3 regions of the Streptomyces sp. NPDC000075 genome follow, and region 3 is predicted to be linked to each of the others. Evidence: riboswitches for the same ligand, from Rfam matches in the RefSeq annotation. Region 3 holds a riboswitch; each other region holds the start of a gene.
The links. Region 3 has a riboswitch for cyclic di-AMP ahead of ABT403_RS20110 (LysM peptidoglycan-binding domain-containing M23 family metallopeptidase). Riboswitches for the same ligand answer to the same signal wherever they lie in the genome.

Region 1 (5,902 bases), on a different contig from region 3:
CGACAACCGCGCGGTCCTGGTCTACGAGCCGCTGCCCGGCTCCGAAGAGAACGACGAGAGCGACGAGAACGAGGGGGCGGAGCAGTGAGCGACACCGCAGCCGTCACGATGACCTTCCACCCGCGCCCGGAGGCCGGCGAGGCCGCGCCGTGGGCCTTCCCCGCCCCCGAGCGCTCCACCCTCGGCAACGGCCTGACCCTGCTGCGCTGCCACCGCCCCGGCCAGCAGGTCGTCGCCGTCGAGGTCAACCTCGCGGCCCCGCTCGACGCCGAGCCCGAGGGTCTCGACGGGGTGGCCACCATCATGGCCCGCGCCCTGTCGGAGGGCACCGACAAGCACTCCGCCGAGGAGTTCGCCGCCGAGCTGGAGCGCTGCGGCGCCACCCTCGACGCCCACGCCGACCACCCCGGCCTGCGCGTCTCCCTGGAGGTCCCGGTCTCCCGCCTGCCCAAGGCGCTCGGGCTGCTGGCCGAGGCGCTGCGCGCCCCCGCCTTCGACGACGCCGAGGTCGCCCGGCTGGTGCGCAACCGGCTCGACGAGATCCCGCACGAGCAGGCGAACCCGCAGCGCCGCGCGGCCAAGGAGCTCTCCAAGGAGCTGTTCCCGGCCACGCTGCGCATGTCCCGCCCCCGCCAGGGCACGGAGGAGACGGTCGCGCGGATCGACTCCGCCGCCGTGCGCGCCTTCTTCGAGGCCCACGTACGCCCCTCCACCGCCACCGCGGTGATCGTCGGCGACCTGACCGGCGTCGACCTGGACGCTGTCCTCGCCGACACCCTGGGCGCCTGGACGGGCAACACCGCCGAGCCCCTGCCGGTACCGCCGGTGACGGCCGACGACACCGGCCGCGTGATCATCGTGGACCGGCCCGGGGCCGTCCAGACCCAGCTGCTGATCGGCCGGATCGGGCCGGACCGGCACGACATCGTCTGGGCCCCGCAGGTCCTCGGCACCTACTGCCTGGGCGGCACCCTGACCTCCCGTCTGGACAAGGTGCTGCGCGAGGAGAAGGGCTACACGTACGGCGTGCGCGCCTTCGGCCAGGTGCTGCGCTCCACGGCCGACGGCAAGGGCGCCTCGATGCTCGCCATCAGCGGCTCGGTGGACACCCCCAACACCGGTCCGGCCCTGGCGGACCTGTGGCAGGTGCTGCGCACCCTCGCCGCCGAGGGCCTCACGGACGCCGAGCGCGACGTGGCGGTGCAGAACCTGGTGGGCGTGGCCCCGCTGAAGTTCGAGACGGCCGCCTCGGTCGCCGGGACGCTGGCCGACCAGGTGGAGCAGGAGCTGCCGGACGACTACCAGGCGCGGCTGTACGCGCGGCTGGCCGAAACCGGTACGGCGGAGGCCACTTCGGCGGTCGTGAGCGCCTTCCCGGTGGACCGGCTGGTCACGATCCTCGTCGGCGACGCGGCGCAGATCGAGGAGCCCGTCCTGGCCCTCGGGATCGGCGAGGTCACGGTCGTCACCAACTGACCGGCGGTCTACCGGCAACTGACCGGAAGTCGGCCTGATCCCACCCCACGCGGAGGGGGCCCGGTGGAGCGTCCACCGGGCCCCCTTTGTCCGTTTAGTGATGTGGTTGCGGTTATGCGGTGTGGCGTACGCAACAAATCCGCTCGTCTGTTTGGCGATTGACTGATGATCCGCCTAGCGTCAGGCGTGCTGTCCGTCAGTTGTGCCAGCCGCATCCGCGGCACCGGACAGCGATCGCCGAGTCCCCGTCAGGCGCGAGCCTGGGGAGCCGGGGACCCACATCAGTCCCTGGGGTGAATCGGACCGCCTCGTCAGAGGGGGGCCGTAGGAGACCTTCCTGCTCCGAACCCGTCAGCTAACCCGGTAGGCGAGAGGGAAGGAAAGGATCACCCCCGCCATGGCGTTTGGCAGTCGTGCAGCCGGTTCCGGTAAGCACCGTGGTTCGAGCCGTCTGAGCCGCAAGACCGCCGGCTACGCCGGCATAGCCGCCCTTGCCACCACCGGCGTGGTGGGCACCCTGGCGGCCCCCGCCTTCGCCGCCGACTCCCACGGGGGCCCCTCCGTCGAGGACACCGGCGCGCTGAACGCCGTCGTCGTCGCCGACGGCCTCCAGGACGACATCGAGGTCCAGGCCGCGACCCAGCAGACCGCCGCCGAGTCCGTCGCCGCCCAGGCGCAGGCCGAGGCCGACGCGAAGACCCGCGCCTTCGAGGCCAAGCGCATGGCCGAGGCCAAGGAGAAGGCCGAGAAGGAAGCCGCGGAGAAGGCCGCCAAGGAAGAGGCCCGCAAGCGCGCCAACACCTTCGTCGCCCCGGTCGACGGCTCCTACGTCAGCACCCAGTACGGCGCCGGCGGCGGCATGTGGTCCTCCGGCAGCCACACCGGCATCGACTTCCACGCGGACGAGGGCACCTCCGTCCACGCGGTGGGCGCGGGCACGATCGTCGAGGCCGGCTGGGGCGGCGCCTACGGCAACAACGTCGTGATCCGCCACAACGACGGCACCTACACCCAGTACGGCCACCTGATGTCGCTGAGCGTCTCGGTCGGCGAGACCGTCACCGCCGGCCAGCAGATCGGCCTGTCGGGCTCCACCGGCAACTCCAGCGGCCCGCACCTGCACTTCGAGGCCCGCACCGGCGCCACGTACGGCACGGACATCAACCCCCTGGCCTACCTGCGCCAGCACGGCGTCGGCATCTGACCCGGCACCCGACCTGACCTTTCCACGCGAAGGCCCCGGCTCCCCGAGCCGGGGCCTTCCGCGTTTCCGTTCCGGATTTCCGGGCGTTCTCGGAAATCCTCGTGTGTTGCAATAGAGTCGCAGTGGCAGCACGGTCGATCGGAACGAAACCCAGCGGAGGTCCGGCCTTGCGTATTCCGGCGCACGCGGTGTGTACAGCAATTCGCGACGATATCGTCTCGGGCTTTTTCGGGCCGGGCGGCCGGCTGACCGAGGAGGTGCTCGCCCGCCGGTACGGGGTCTCGCGCGTGCCGGTGCGCGAGGCGCTGCGCACGCTGGAGTCGGAGGGGTTCGTCATCACCCGGCGCCACGCGGGGGCCTGCGTGGCCGAGCCGAGCGAGCAGGAGGCGGCCGATCTGCTGGAGCTGCGGATGCTGCTGGAGCCCCTCGCCGCCTCGCGCGCGGCCCGGCGGCGGACCGAGGCGCACCTGAGGGTGCTGCGGGGGCTGGTGCGGCTGGGCCAGGAGCGGGCCAGGCGGGCGCAGGGGGAGGACCTGCGGTCGCTGGGCAGCTGGTTCCACGAGACCCTGGCGCAGGCGTCCGGCAGCCCGGGGCTGATCGCGCTGCTGACGCAGACCAGGCGCAAGGTCGCCTGGCTGTACGAGGTGGGGGCGCCGGTGCGGCCCGTGGAGTCCTGGGCGGAGCACGGGGCGGTCGTCGACGCGGTGGCGCGGGGGGACGCGGAACGGGCCCGCACGCTGGCCGCGCTCCACGCGGAGCGGGCGATGGGTGTTTTCCGGCCCCGGGTGAGGACTTTGCAACGTGCCGTAAACACGGCGGGTGGCCGGAATTAACGCGGGGCGTGTAAGAAAAAGAGGGGCGCCGGAATTGTTTTCCGCCGTGTATTCACGGCGGGGTGATTATCGGCGGGCCCTAGCGTCCGGACAGCACGAAGCCGCGGCCCCCTGATGGCGGGGCCGCGGCTTCGTGTGAAGGGGTCAGACGGTTTCCGGGAGTTCCTCCAGGCCCTCCGCGACCAGCTTCGCGAGACGGTCCAGCGCGGCCTCCGCGCCGTCGGCCTCGGACGCCAGGACGACCTCCTCGCCGCCCTGGGCGCCCAGACCCAGGACCGCCAGCATGGAAGCGGCGTTGACGGGGTCGCCGCCCGCCTTCGCGATGGTCACGGGGACGCCGGAAGCGGTCGTCGCGCGGACGAAGATCGAGGCGGGACGAGCGTGCAGGCCCTCGGCCCAGCCGACGTTGACGCGGCGCTCTGCCATGGTGATGCCCTTCAGGTTCTCGCGGTTGTCTAGACCAGTCTCTCACGTCGCCCGGAATGCTCGGACCGACCTTCGGCCCGATCCCGCCGCCGTTCGGCCCTGCTCAGCTTTGCACTGATTCGCCCCAGCGTGCCTCATTCCCGGCGTACGCGCCGTGCGGTCCGCCGGAGCTACTCGGACACCTGGCCGGATCTTCCCCTTAGGCTGACCCCATGACCACCGCGTCGGACCTCTCGTACCCGGCCCACTGGGAAGCGGACGTCGTACTGCGCGACGGCGGCACCGCCCGGATCCGCCCCATCACGACCGAGGACGCCGGCCGGCTGGTCAGCTTCTACGAGCAGGTCTCGGACGAGTCGAAGTACTACCGGTTCTTCGCCCCCTACCCCCGGCTCTCCGACCGCGACGTGCACCGCTTCACGCACCACGACCACGTCGACCGCGTCGGCCTCGCCGCGACCATCGGCGACGAGTTCATCGGCACCGTCCGCTACGACCGCATCGGCCCCGACGGCCGGCCCGCCTCCGCCCCCGCCGACGAGGCCGAGGTGGCCTTCCTCGTCCAGGACGCCCACCAGGGCCGCGGGGTCGCCTCCGCCCTGCTCGAACACATCGGGGCCGTGGCGCGCGAGCGGGGCATCCGCCGCTTCGCGGCCGAGGTGCTGCCCGCCAACACCAAGATGATCAAGGTGTTCACGGATGCCGGCTATCAGCAGAAGCGCAGCTTCGAGGACGGCTCCGTCCACCTCACCCTCGACCTCGAACCCACCGCCGAGTCCCTCGCCGTCCAGCGCGCCCGCGAACAGCGCGCCGAGGCCCGGTCCGTCCAGCGGCTGCTGGCCCCCGGTTCGGTCGCGGTGATCGGCGTCAGCCGCTCCGGATCCGGCGTCGGCGCCGCGGCGCTGCGCAACCTGCGCGACGGCGGTTTCCACGGCCACCTCTACGCCGTCAACGAGGCCCGGGCCGCGGGGATGGAAGGGGACCTGCTGGACGGGGTACGGGCCTACCGCACCGTCGCCGACATCGGCGCCCCCGTGGACCTCGCCGTGATCGCCGTCCCCGCCGAGCGGGTCCCGGAGGCCGTCGCCGCCTGCGGGGAGCACGGGGTGCAGGGGCTGGTGGTGCTGTCCGCCGGCTACGGGGAGAGCGGCCCGGAAGGGCTGGCCCGGCAGCGCGAACTGGTACGGCAGGCGCGCTCGTACGGGATGCGGCTCATCGGGCCCAACGCCTTCGGGGTGATCAACACCGCGGCGGACGTCGAGCTGAACGCCTCCCTCGCGCCCGCCCCCGCCACCGCCCGTGGCCGGATCGGGCTGTTCACGCAGTCCGGGGCCATCGGCATCGCCCTGCTGTCCGGCGTCCTGCGCCGCGGCGAGGGGCTGTCCTCCTTCGTGTCCGCCGGCAACCGGGCGGACGTCTCCGGCAACGACATCCTCCAGTACTGGTACGAGGACGGGGCCACCGACGTGGCCCTGATGTACCTGGAGACCCTCGGCAACCCCCGCAAGTTCAGCCGCCTCGCGCGCCGCACCGCCGCCGTCAAGCCCCTCGTCGTCGCCCTCGGCGGCCGCCACACCCCCGCCGGGCACGTCGTCCCCGGGACCCGGCTCCCCGAGGCCACCGTCTCCGAGCTGCTCCGGCAGGCCGGCGTCATCCGGGTCGACACCGTCACCGAGCTCGTCGACGCCGGGCTCCTGCTGGCCGGGCAGCCCCTGCCGGCCGGGCCCCGGGTGGCGATCCTCGGGAACTCCGAGTCCCTCGGCGTGCTCACGTACGACGCCTGCCTGAACGAGGGGCTGCGGCCGTCGCCCCCGCTGGACCTCACCACCGCCGCCACCCCCGAGGACTTCCGGGCCGCCCTCACCGCCGCCCTGGCCTCCGAGGACTGCGACGCCGTCGTCGTCACCGCCATCCCCTGGGTCGGCGAGCGGGCCCTGGCCGACGAGCTCGCGGAGGCCCTGCG
Region 2 (5,902 bases), on a different contig from region 3:
CTTGGCCCACCACTCGGGCAGCATCGCGAGGGCCTCGTCGCCGAACGGGTTCACCCCGGGGCCGGCGGCCAGCGAGTGCCCGACGAGCACGTGCAGGCACTTCACCCGGTCCGGCATGCCGCCGGCGCTCGGGAAGCCCTGGAGCACCTCGATGGCGTCGCGGCGCTCGATGTAGTCCTCGTGCGCCTTGCGGTACGCGGCCGCGAGCTCCGGGTCCTCGGCGAGGCGGGCCTGCATCTCCTTCATCACGCCGTTGGCCTCCAGCGTGCCGATCGCGGAGGCCGCGCGCGGGCAGGTGAGGTAGTACAGCGTGGGGAAGGGGGTGCCGTCGGGAAGGCGCGGGGCCGTCTCGACGACGTCCGGCTGGCCGCAGGGGCAGCGGTGCGCGATGGCGCGCAGCCCGCGCGGCGGGCGGCCGAGCTGCTGCTGGAACGCCTCGATGTCGGCGTCGGTCGGCTCGGTCCGGTCGGTCTGGGGCGGGGGCGTCTGCATGCCTGGAGGAAGTCTCTTCGTTCGGTCGTACGTGACGGCGTGACGGTCGTGTCGGTCGTGTCGGGTGGTTCAGTCGCCGGGGCGGTCGGCCTTGTCGACCCCGTCCCAGACGTTGGAGTACCAGGGGCGGTCGGACCCGCTCTGACCGCCGCGGCGGTGCTCCGCGGCCGCGGCCCCGGGGTCGGTCATGATGTAGCCGATCTCCCCCGGGCGCAGGAAGTGCAGGTGCCGGCGCGCCTGCTGCTCCGCGTAGGCGGGGTCCTGCCAGCGCGCCTTCTCGTCGCGGAGCTGCTCCAGGCGCTTGCGCGCGGTGGCGGCGGCCCGCTGCTGGTCCGCGATCTCCGAGCGCTGGGACACGTACTGGCGCATCGGATACGCGAGGGCGACGACCAGCGTACAGAGGACGAGCACCAGCAGTGCCGCCCGGCCGGTGAGCCGGCTGCGGCGCACCTGCCGGCGCGACTGCGAGCGGTAGACGTGGGCCGCGGTCCGCTCACCGAGCTGCCGGAGCCTGGTCGCCGTGGAGAAGGTGGAGAACCGATCCCGGTTCCCGGCCATGGGTCCGCCTCCCCTGGTGCGCGCTACGCAATACGTCCCCGCACACGGTACGGGACCGAGTGCGGGGACGTAGGGAGGCTAGGCGAGGACTCAGCCCTTGAAGCGCGGGAAGGCGCTGCGCCCGGCGTACACCGCGGCGTCGTCGAGGATCTCCTCGATGCGCAGCAGCTGGTTGTACTTGGCGACGCGGTCCGAGCGGGCCGGGGCGCCGGTCTTGATCTGACCGCAGTTCACGGCGACGGCGAGGTCGGCGATGGTGACGTCCTCGGTCTCGCCGGAGCGGTGGGACATCATGCACTTGAAGCCGTTGCGCTGGGCCATCTCGACGGCGTCGAGGGTCTCGGTCAGCGAACCGATCTGGTTCACCTTGACGAGCAGGGCGTTCGCGGAGCCCTCCTCGATACCGCGGGCCAGGCGCTCCGGGTTGGTGACGAAGAGGTCGTCGCCGACGATCTGGACCTTGGAGCCCAGGCGGTCGGTGATGGTCTTCCAGCCGGCCCAGTCGTCCTCGAACAGCGGGTCCTCGATGGAGACGAGCGGGTACGCCTCGACGAGCTCGGCGTAGTAGTCGGTCATCTCGGCGGCCGAGCGGGACTGGCCCTCGAACTCGTACTTGCCGTCCTTGTAGAACTCGGACGCGGCGACGTCGAGCGCGAGCGCGATGTCCTTGCCCGGGGTGTAGCCGGCCTGCTTGATGGCCTCGATGATGAGGTCGAGCGCGGCGCGGTTGGACTCCAGGTTCGGGGCGAAGCCGCCCTCGTCGCCCAGGCCGGTGGACAGGCCCTTGGTGTGCAGGACCTTCTTGAGGGTGTGGTAGACCTCGGCACCCCAGCGCAGCGCCTCGGAGAAGGACTCCGCGCCGATCGGGGCGATCATGAACTCCTGGATGTCCACGTTGGAGTCGGCGTGCGACCCGCCGTTGAGGATGTTCATCATCGGAACGGGCAGCAGGTGCGCGTTCGGTCCGCCCAGGTAGCGGAAGAGCGGGAGGTCCGAGGCCTCCGACGCGGCGTGCGCGACGGCGAGGGAGACGCCGAGGATGGCGTTGGCGCCGAGGGAGCCCTTGTTGTCGGTGGCGTCGAGGTCGAACATGGCCTGGTCGATCAGGCGCTGCTCGGTGGCGTCGTAACCGACGAGCTCCGGGCCGATCTGCTCGATGACCGCGAGGACGGCCTTCTCGACGCCCTTGCCCATGTAACGGTTGGGGTCACCGTCACGGAGCTCGATGGCCTCGAAGGCACCGGTGGAGGCGCCGGACGGAACGGCAGCACGGCCGGTGCTGCCGTCGTCGAGGCCCACCTCGACCTCGACCGTGGGGTTGCCTCGGGAGTCCAGGATTTCCCGGGCTACGACGACGTCGATGGACGGCACGAGCATCTCCTTCTGGGATGTGACGCTGGGTGTGCGGTGGCGTGGGGCCTGGGACGGCCTCGCCGACTAGAGCCTAACCGGCTCCGGGCGGTCGGCTGGCCGACCGCCCGGGTCCTGGGACGAAAAAGGGGCCGAATACCCGTCTTCCGGGACATAGGACCCTGGAAATGCGGGGCCCGGTCGCGGAAAACAGGCGGCCCGGCCCCGGACATGACGACGCCCGGCGCGCGGGGGGATGCGCGCCGGGCGTCGATGCCGCGGGCCGTACCGGGGTACTGCTCGGGTGTTACGCGGGAATTCAGCTGAGCTTCAGCTTCTGCCCCGGGAAGATCAGGTCAGCGTCCTTGACGATGTCCTTGTTCAGGTCGAAGAGCTTCTCCCAGCCGCCCTTGACGCCGTTGGCGTCGGCGATGGTGCCGAGGGTGTCACCCTCCTTGACCGTGTACGAGCCGTTGCCGGTGGCCGGGGTCTCGGCCTTCGGGGTCGACGGCTTCGACGGGGCCGGCTTCGAGGGGGTCCAGCCGGAGCCGGAGCCGGTGCTCTTGGTCTCGGTGTCGGCCTTCGGGGTGGAGGGCTTCGCCGGGGCGGGCTTGGCCGGGGCCGGCTTGGTCTCCGGCTTCGGCTTGGCCGGGGTGGTGGTCGAGCCGCCGCCGTTGTAGGCGGAGTTGGACAGGCCGACGCCGCAGGACGGCCAGGCGCCCTTGCCCTGGCCCTTGAGGACCTTCTCGGCGATGGCTATCTGCTGCGACTTGCTGGCCTGGTTGGCCTGCGCGGCGTACGCCTTGCCGCCGTACGCGGCCCACGTGGAGGCGGAGAACTGGAGGCCGCCGTAGTAACCGTTGCCGGTGTTGATGGACCAGTTACCGCCGGACTCGCACGCGGCGACCTTGTCCCACTCCGAGACGGTGGCGGCGCTGGCGGAGCCGGCGGCCATCAGCGGGGCGGCGACGGCCACGCCGGCGACACCGGCGAGCGTGACGATGCGGACGGCCTTGGAGCCGCGACGGTGCTTGCCCTTGCCGGAAAGCAGCATGGAGTTCTCCTCACCGACGCCTTCGAGGTGAGCTGTCGGGTTCGGGCGGATGAGTTGCCCGGCCGCGCTGCTGCGCGTCTTCACCCCTAGCCGGTACGCGGGCCGTCTCTCAACGGCCTTTCCCGGCAACTACCTTGGTTCCCCCGCTCCTGCCAACGGCGCTTGCGCGACGACTGTTCCCTCCGGCCGCCGGCAGGATTCGGCGATGCGGTCGAAGGAGCCCGCGGTGGCGAGCGACTCAGAAGGTAGACAGGTCTCTCCCCGATGTTCAACGTGTGATTTTGGGGAGAAACCGGCCTACTTGCGTTCCTCGGGAGCACGTTTGCGCAGGTCGGAGCGGGGTTTGCGGAAGTTCCGGAATGAGACACGCCAGTTGTCCGGAAGAGATGCATGTCTCACTTGCCGATAACGGACATTCAGCCCGTAACGGCTGCCCGAACTACCCCTATTTCTTGGTTAGATCCAGGTTCTGACCGGGCTTGATGAGATCCGCGTCCGTGCCGATGACCTGCTCGTTGGCCTTGTAGAGGGCGCTCCATCCGCCCTTGAGGCCGTTGGCGTCCGCGATGGCCGCCAGGTTGTCGCCCGGCTTCACCGTGTACGTGGGCTGCGCGGCGGCGGCTGACGCCGCGCCAGGGGCCGCCGGCACCTCCAGGGCGGCCGGGCCGCGGTGCTTGCCGCTGCCGTCGGTGGCTCCTGTGGTGGGAGTGGCCGAAGGGGAGGGCGTGGCGCCCGGGGTGGCCGGGGCCGTCGGGTCGACCGGGGCGGTCGGGGTGCCGGGGGTGGACGGATTGGCCGGGTTGCCCTGGTTGTTGGAGTTGCCCGGGTTGCCCGGATTTCCCTGGCCGTTCTGGTTGCCCAGACCGTTCCCGTTGCCCGGGTCGCCCGGGTTGCCCGGGTTCGCGGGAGTGGTGGGCGGGACGGTGGGGCCGGTCGTCGGGGTGGGCGTCACGCCGTAGTCCGGCTCCGGCATGACGGGCAGTCCGCTGACGGCGCCCAGCGGGTAGTCCGGCAGCACGCTCGGGGACGGGGCGCCGGGCGCCGGGGTGGGCGCCCCGAAGTCCGTGGAGGAGCCGCCCTTGCCGGTGGCGGGCACCGTGAAGTCCGGGCGGACCGGGGCGGCGCCGACCGGCCCGGGGGTCTTGGAGGTGCCGGTGTCCACGTCGGCCTTGGGCCCGCCCTTGGTCAGCCCCGCCGAGGTGGAGCACAGCGACCACGCCTGGGGCCCCTGGGAGTCCAGCACCCGCTCGGCGACGGCTATCTGCTGGGAGCGGCTCGCCAGGTCGGGGCGCTCCGCGAACTCGAGTCCGCCCGCGTTCTTCCACTGCTCCAGGGTGAACTGGAGTCCGCCGTAGGCCCCGCTGCCGGAGTTGGCGCTCCACGTGCCGCCGCTCTCGCAGTCGGCGACCTTGTCCCACGTCGCGGTGTCGGCCGCGCTCGCGCCGGTGGCGGCGAGCAACGGCAGGGCCAGCGCTGAGCCGGTGACACCGGCGGTGACGACGATGGCGGGGACCTGACGGGGTCGTCTGTGGCGGCCGTTCCCGGGAAGCATGAGGCTGCACCTTTCGTATAACGGCGGGGTAACGGCAGAACCTAGCTCCCTTCGAACGGATGTCACAAGTTCGGCCGAGGACTGAATTCCGGTCAGTTCCGCAGCCCCACCGGGGTTCGCGCGCCGCCTCAGGCGTTCGGGACTGTGAAGCGGACGGGGAGGGTGCGCAGCCCCCGCATGATGAGTCCGCCGCGCCAGCGCAGGTCCGTAGGGGGAACGGCAAGTTCCAGATCCGGCAGACGCTTCAGCAAAGTCGCGAGCGCCGTCTGGCCCTCCAGACGGGCGAGCGGGGCGCCGAGGCAGTAGTGGATCCCGTGGCCGTATCCGAGGTGCTGATTGTCACTCCGGGAGAGGTCGAGGGTGTCCGGATCGTCGAAGCGCGCGGGGTCGCGGTCGGCCGCCGCGAGGACCACCAGCACGGGGTCGCCGACGGCGATGTCCTGCCCGCCGAGGGTCAGCGGGCGGGTGGCGAACCGCCAGGTGGCCAGCTCCACCGGGCCGTCGTAGCGCAGCAGCTCCTCGATCCCGGTCTCCAGCAGGGCGGTCTCGCCCGCCGCGAGGGAGTCCTGGAGGCGGGCGCGCTGGCCGGGGTTCATGAAGAGGGAGTGGACGCCGTTGCCGATGAGGTTCACGGTCGTCTCGAAGCCGGCGAAGAGGAGGATGAAGGCCATCGCGGTGGCCTCGGCCTCCGTCAGGTGGTCTCCGTGGTCACTCGCCCGGATCAGGTCGGAGATGAGGTCGTTGCCCAGATCATCCCGCTTGCGGTGGATCAGTTCCCCGAGATAGGTGCGCATCCGCTTCACCGACCGGGCGACCCCGCCGCGCGGTCCGCCGCCGTGGCGGATCATCATCCCGGCCCAGTCGCGGAAGTCGTCCTGGTCCTCGCGCGGTACGCC
Region 3 (5,902 bases):
ACGGGCGGCCCTCGGCGGGGGCCGCGCCCCGGGCGGCAGCGCCGTGCTGCGCACCGGCATGGGCCCGCGCGCCGCCGACCGGGCCGTGGCCCGGGCCCTGGAGCGGCCCGGGATGGAGCGGGCCGCCGTCCTCGCCACCGGATTCTGCGCCGGCCTGGTTCCCGGGATGAACCCCGGAGACCTGGTCGTCGCCGAGGAGACCCGCGACCCGCGGGGCGCGGTCGCCTGCACCGCCACCGCCCTGCTCGCCGAGGCACTGTCCCGCGCCGTCCCCGGCCGGACCGTGCACACCGGCGCACTGACCGGATCCGACCACGTCGTCCGCGGCCAGGAGCGCGACCGGCTGCGCGCCGGCGGCGCCATCGCGGTCGACATGGAGTCCGCGGCCACCCTGTGGACCGCCTCCGGGGCGGGCCGCCCCGTTGCGGCCGTCCGGGTGATCGTGGACGCTCCGGAGCACGAGCTCGTCCGCATCGGCACGGTGCGCGGTGGAATATCTGCCTTCCGTGTACTGCGTGCCGTACTGCCCGCGTTCTACGACTGGCACCGTTCGTTGCCGCTTTCCAGGAGGTGAATCCAGATGGCCATGCCGTTGCGACAGTCCATCAGGGTCGGGACGTATCTTCTCGAACAGAAGCTCCGCAAGCGCGAGAAGTTCCCGCTGATCGTCGAGCTGGAACCGCTCTACGCGTGCAACCTGGCCTGCGAGGGGTGCGGGAAGATCCAGCACCCGGCGGGGGTGCTCAAGCAGCGCATGCCCGTCGCCCAGGCGGTCGGCGCGGTCCTGGAGTCCGGCGCGCCGATGGTGTCCATCGCGGGCGGCGAGCCCCTGATGCACCCCCAGATCCACGAGATCGTGCGCCAGCTGGTGGCCCGCCGGAAGTACGTCTTCCTCTGCACCAACGCCCTGCTGCTCCGCAAGAAGATCGAGAAGTTCACCCCGTCCCCCTACTTCGCCTTCGCCGTGCACATCGACGGACTGCGCGAACGCCACGACGAGTCCGTGGCCAAGGAAGGGGTCTTCGACGAGGCCGTGGCCGCCATCAAGGAGGCCAAGCGGCGCGGATTCCGGGTGACCACCAACTCCACGTTCTTCAACACCGACACCCCCCAGACCGTCATCGAGGTGCTGAACTACCTCAATGACGACCTCCAGGTCGACGAGATGATGATCTCGCCCGCCTACGCCTACGAAAAGGCCCCCGACCAGGAGCACTTCCTCGGCGTCGAACAGACCCGGGAACTGTTCAAGAAGGCCTTCGCGGGCGGCAACCGCCGCCGCTGGCGGCTCAACCACTCCCCGCTCTTCCTGGACTTCCTGGAAGGGAAAGCGGATTTCCCCTGCACCGCCTGGGCCATTCCGAATTACTCCCTCTTCGGCTGGCAGCGCCCCTGCTATCTGATGAGCGACGGATACGTCCCCACCTACCGGGAACTGGTGAACGACACCGACTGGAGCAAGTACGGCCGCGGAAAGGACCCGCGCTGCGCGAACTGCATGGCGCACTGCGGGTACGAGCCCACCGCCGTCCTCGCCACCATGGGCTCCCTCAAGGAGTCCCTGCGCGCCGCCCGCGAGACGGTCGCCGGGAACCGGGACGCGTCGTCATGACGGAGCCGCGGGCGGCGGCCGGCCGGGGCGGCGGGTTCGACCTCGCCGCCCTGCTGGCCGAGCGCGGCGGCGAACGCTACGAGCTGCACGCCCGCCACCTCAACCACCAGCTGCCCCGCATGCTGCGCACCATCGGCTTCGACAAGGTCTACGTACGCGCCGAGGGCGCCCACTTCTGGGACGCCGAGGGCAACGACTACCTCGACATGCTCGCCGGCTTCGGGGTGATGGGCCTGGGCCGCCACCACCCCGTGGTCCGCCGGGCCCTGCACGACGTCCTGGACGCGGACCTCGCCGACCTGACCCGCTTCGACTGCCAGCCGCTGCCCGGCCTGCTGGCCGAGAAGCTGCTCTCCCACAGCCCCCACCTGGACCGCGTCTTCTTCGGCAACAGCGGCACCGAGGCGGTCGAGACCGCCCTGAAGTTCGCCCGCTACGCCACCGGCCGGCCCAGGATCCTCTACTGCGACCACGCCTTCCACGGGCTCACCACCGGCTCCCTGTCGGTCAACGGGGAGGGCGGCTTCCGCGACGGCTTCGCCCCGCTGCTGCCCGACACGAAGATCGCGCTCGGGGACCTGGCGGCCCTGGAGCGCGAGCTGCGCCGGGGCGACGTGGCCGCCTTCGTCGTCGAGCCGATCCAGGGCAAGGGGGTGCACGCGGCCCCGCCCGGGTTCCTGCGCGCCGCCCAGGAGCTCCTGCACCGGCACAAGGCGCTCCTGATCGCCGACGAGGTGCAGACCGGACTGGGCCGTACCGGGGACTTCTACGCGTACCAGAACGAACCGGGCGTGGAGCCGGACCTGGTCTGCGTGGCCAAGGCCCTCTCCGGCGGCTACGTGCCCGTCGGGGCGACCCTGGGCAAGGACTGGATCTTCCAGAAGGTGTACTCGTCCATGGACCGGGTGCTGGTGCACTCCGCGAGCTTCGGCTCCAACGCGCAGGCGATGGCCGCCGGGCTGGCGGTCCTCCACGTCATGGAGGACGAGGAGGTGGTGGCCAACGCCCGTGCCATGGGCGACCTGCTGCGCGGGCGGCTGGCCGCCCTGGTGGACGAGTACGAGATGCTGCACGAGGTGCGGGGCCGCGGGCTGATGATCGGCATCGAGTTCGGCCGGCCGTCCTCGCTGGGCCTGCGCGGCCGCTGGGCGATGCTCCAGGCGGCCCGCAAGGGGCTGTTCGCGCAGATGGTCGTGGTGCCGCTGCTCAACCGGCACCGGATCCTCACCCAGGTCTCGGGGGACCACCTGGAGGTCATCAAGCTGATCCCGCCGCTGATCGTGGACGAGGCGGACGTGGACCGGTTCGTGGCCGCCTTCCGCGAGGTCATGGACGAGGCGCACGGCGGGGGCTCACTGATGTGGGACTTCGGCCGGACCCTGGTGAAGCAGGCGGTCGGCAACCGCTAGGCGGTGGGGTCGGCGTACGGGGCCCCGGTTCGCCGGGGCCCCGCGCCGGGCCGGTCAGTCCAGCAGCCGGTCCCGCAGCCGCTCGCGGGTCGCGGGGGTGAGCCCGAGGCCCTCCCGGAGGTAGCGCTCCACCCCGCCCCAGTGCGCGTCGATGGTCTCGTACGCGGCGGCCAGGTACGCGGGCCGGGCATCGAACAGCGGCGCCAGCAGCTCGGTCACCTCGGGGTCGCGGGTCTCGGGGGTGTCGTCGCGGCGCACCATCCGGTAGCGGTTGTGCGGGGCGTCCGACTCCATGTAGTCCGCCGTGATCGCGTCGCGGTCGACCCCGAGCGCGAGCAGGGTGACGGCGACCGCCAGCCCCGCCCGGTCCTTGCCGGCCGCGCAGTGCATCAGCGCCGGCACGCTGTCCTCGGCGAGCGCCTGCACCACGCGGCCGTGCTCGGCGGTGCGGGTGCGGACCATCTCCCGGTACGACTCCGCCATGCGGGCGGCGGCCCTGCCCCCGCCCAGGAGCGCGCGGAGCCGGTCGATGCCGCCCTCGCGGACCATCCGCCAGAACTCCCCGCCGTCGGCCGGGTCCGAGAGCGGGATGTTCACGTTGCGCACGCCTGGCAGTTCGACGTCCGGCCCCTCCAGGGCCCGGTCGGCGCGGTTGCGGAAGTCGAAGACGGTGTGCAGACCGAGGGAGGAGAGGAACTCTGCGTCGGTTTCGGTGGCATGCGCCAGATGTCCGCTTCGGAACAGTCGTCCCGGCCTGACCCTCCGTCCGTCCGTGGTCGGCAGTCCGCCCACGTCACGGAAATTGCGCACTCCGGTCATCTCGGGCGTGGGCTCGGGGTGTGCGGGCAGGTCCTGGGGTATCTGCTGGGTCACGTCTGCTCCTTCGCGCGTGCCGCTTGTCCGAATTGCTCTGGTTGGGACCAACTTGCCATAGGTGGACGAGAGATCGGGCCGAACTCCGTGAGCCAGATCATACGGTGACCGTGCGTGCCTGATCGCGAAAACCGAATTCCCTTGCCGGGGCGGCTGTTGCGGATCCGGAATGGACGCAGGGTGACCGTCATTCCGTTGATCCCTCATACCTGCTATTCCGTCAGGGAATTCACGGCTTGTTGCCCGTGGTCCCGCTGGATTACCTTCGCGAGCGATCCGGGTGGACCGCCTAATCCTGCCGCCGCCCGGGAACCTCACCCGACCAACCATGCGCGCGGCAGGAGCGGGGGAACCAGGTGAACCGCCGTTCCGGATCATTCCGGAACGGCTCGGGGTGAAGCCGTACCCGTACGGCCGGACATCTCCAGTCCGAACCCGACAGCTCACCTCGCAGGCGCCGGAGAGGAATTCGCCATGCCCGGAAAGGGTAAGCACCGCCGTCCGAAGTCCCGTTCCATATCCCGCGGCCTCGCCCTCGCCGGCACCGGCGGCGCGGCCCTCGCGCTGCCGCTGACGGCCGCCGCGGGCGCCCAGGCCGCGACCCCCGCCGCCGCGGCCCCGGCCGCCGCCCCGGCCCAGGCCCCGACGGCGGCGCGGACGGCCGCCCCCGCCGCCCCCTCCACCTACACGGTCGTCTCCGGTGACTGCCTCTCGACGATCGCCGCCGGGCACGGCCTCTCCGGCGGCTGGGAGCGGCTGTACGCCGACAACCGCGAGGCCGTCGGCGACGACCCGTCCCTCATCCACCCGGGGCTGCGCCTGACCCTCGGCGGCCGGGGCGCGGCCCCCGCCCCGAAGGCGGCTGAAGCGCCCGCCGAGGAGACCTCGACCGGCACTCCGGCGGCCGGTGAGGACGCCTCCGGCTCCGCCGCCTCCGAGGGCTCCGCCGCCGGGGCGGGCACGGCCGGCGCCTCCGGCGCCACGCCGCTGAAGGGCGCCGCCGCCCCGTCCCGCGGAATGAAGCAGTCCGCTCCGGCCGCCCAGTCCGCGCCCGCGAGCGCCGCCGGGTTCGTCGCCCCCGTCAGCGGCGGCGTCTCCACCGCGTACCGCACCCCCGGCGCCATGTGGTCCTCCGGCTACCACACCGGCGTCGACTTCATCGCGAGCACCGGCACCACCGTCCGGGCCGTCGGCGCGGGCACCGTGGTTTCCGCAGGCTGGGGCGGTGCGTACGGCAACCAGGTCGTCATCCGGCACGCCGACGGCAAGTACTCCCAGTACGGCCACCTGTCCCAGCTGAACGTCTCGACGGGCCAGACCGTCACCGCCGGCCAGACCATCGGGCTCTCCGGCGCCACCGGCAACGTCACCGGCCCGCACCTCCACTTCGAGATCCGCACGGGCCCCTCCTACGGCTCCGACATCGACCCGCTGGCCTACCTCCGCTCGAAGGGCGTCAGCGTCTGAGACCGTCCGGCGGCATGGCGCCGGCAATGCGTGGGGCCGGGACCCGAGGGGGGTCCCGGCCCCGCTTGTACTTATTCCTTATCCCCCGCGTGGTATAGATCACGGTCCGTCAACCCCTCATTACGTTGGCGTAGGTTGGCGACGGGGGTGAAGGATGGGTTCCCGTGGCAGCGACGAAGACGACACTCAAGACCATCGGCTCGTACGCGGCGATCGGGGACAGCTTCACCGAAGGCGTGGGGGACCCGGGACCCGGGGATTCCTATCTCGGCTGGGCGGACCGGTTCGCCGTGCTCCTGGCGGATCAGCGCGACGAGCACGACTTCCGGTACGCGAACCTCGCGGTACGGGGCAAGGTGCTCGACCAGATCGTGGAGGAGCAGGTTCCGCGGGCCAAGGAACTCGCCCCCGACCTCGTCTCCTTCTGTGCGGGCGGCAACGACATCATCCGGCCCGGCAGCGACCCCGACGACGTCGCCGAACGCTTCGAGGCGGCCGTGGCCGACCTCACGGCCTCCGTCGGCCTCGTGATGATCACCAC

Region 1: another riboswitch for cyclic di-AMP. It lies ahead of ABT403_RS09465 (M23 family metallopeptidase); the one in region 3 lies ahead of ABT403_RS20110 (LysM peptidoglycan-binding domain-containing M23 family metallopeptidase).
Region 2: another riboswitch for cyclic di-AMP. It lies ahead of ABT403_RS34995 (transglycosylase family protein); the one in region 3 lies ahead of ABT403_RS20110 (LysM peptidoglycan-binding domain-containing M23 family metallopeptidase).

What each region holds. Positions count from the first base shown of each region.
Region 1 is NZ_JBEPFL010000006.1:28,686-34,587, forward strand. Features, by position in the region: gene ABT403_RS09455 (M16 family metallopeptidase) at 1-88, shown strand, start outside; gene ABT403_RS09460 (M16 family metallopeptidase) at 109-1,476, shown strand; cyclic di-AMP (ydaO/yuaA leader) riboswitch at 1,702-1,861, shown strand; gene ABT403_RS09465 (M23 family metallopeptidase) at 1,874-2,680, shown strand; gene ABT403_RS09470 (GntR family transcriptional regulator) at 2,848-3,513, shown strand; gene ABT403_RS09475 (HPr family phosphocarrier protein) at 3,658-3,939, opposite strand; gene ABT403_RS09480 (bifunctional acetate--CoA ligase family protein/GNAT family N-acetyltransferase) at 4,152-5,902, shown strand, end outside.
Region 2 is NZ_JBEPFL010000046.1:3,544-9,445, forward strand. Features, by position in the region: gene ABT403_RS34980 (DUF501 domain-containing protein) at 1-492, opposite strand, end outside; gene ABT403_RS34985 (FtsB family cell division protein) at 562-1,050, opposite strand; gene eno (phosphopyruvate hydratase) at 1,141-2,427, opposite strand; gene ABT403_RS34995 (transglycosylase family protein) at 2,720-3,454, opposite strand; cyclic di-AMP (ydaO/yuaA leader) riboswitch at 3,457-3,625, opposite strand; gene ABT403_RS35000 (transglycosylase family protein) at 3,900-5,006, opposite strand; gene ABT403_RS35005 (cytochrome P450 family protein) at 5,135-5,902, opposite strand, start outside.
Region 3 is NZ_JBEPFL010000016.1:101,962-107,863, forward strand. Features, by position in the region: gene ABT403_RS20090 (phosphorylase family protein) at 1-574, shown strand, start outside; gene hpnH (adenosyl-hopene transferase HpnH) at 581-1,612, shown strand; gene ABT403_RS20100 (aspartate aminotransferase family protein) at 1,609-3,021, shown strand; gene ABT403_RS20105 (tyrosine-protein phosphatase) at 3,076-3,840, opposite strand; cyclic di-AMP (ydaO/yuaA leader) riboswitch at 4,204-4,364, shown strand; gene ABT403_RS20110 (LysM peptidoglycan-binding domain-containing M23 family metallopeptidase) at 4,369-5,361, shown strand; gene ABT403_RS20115 (SGNH/GDSL hydrolase family protein) at 5,526-5,902, shown strand, end outside.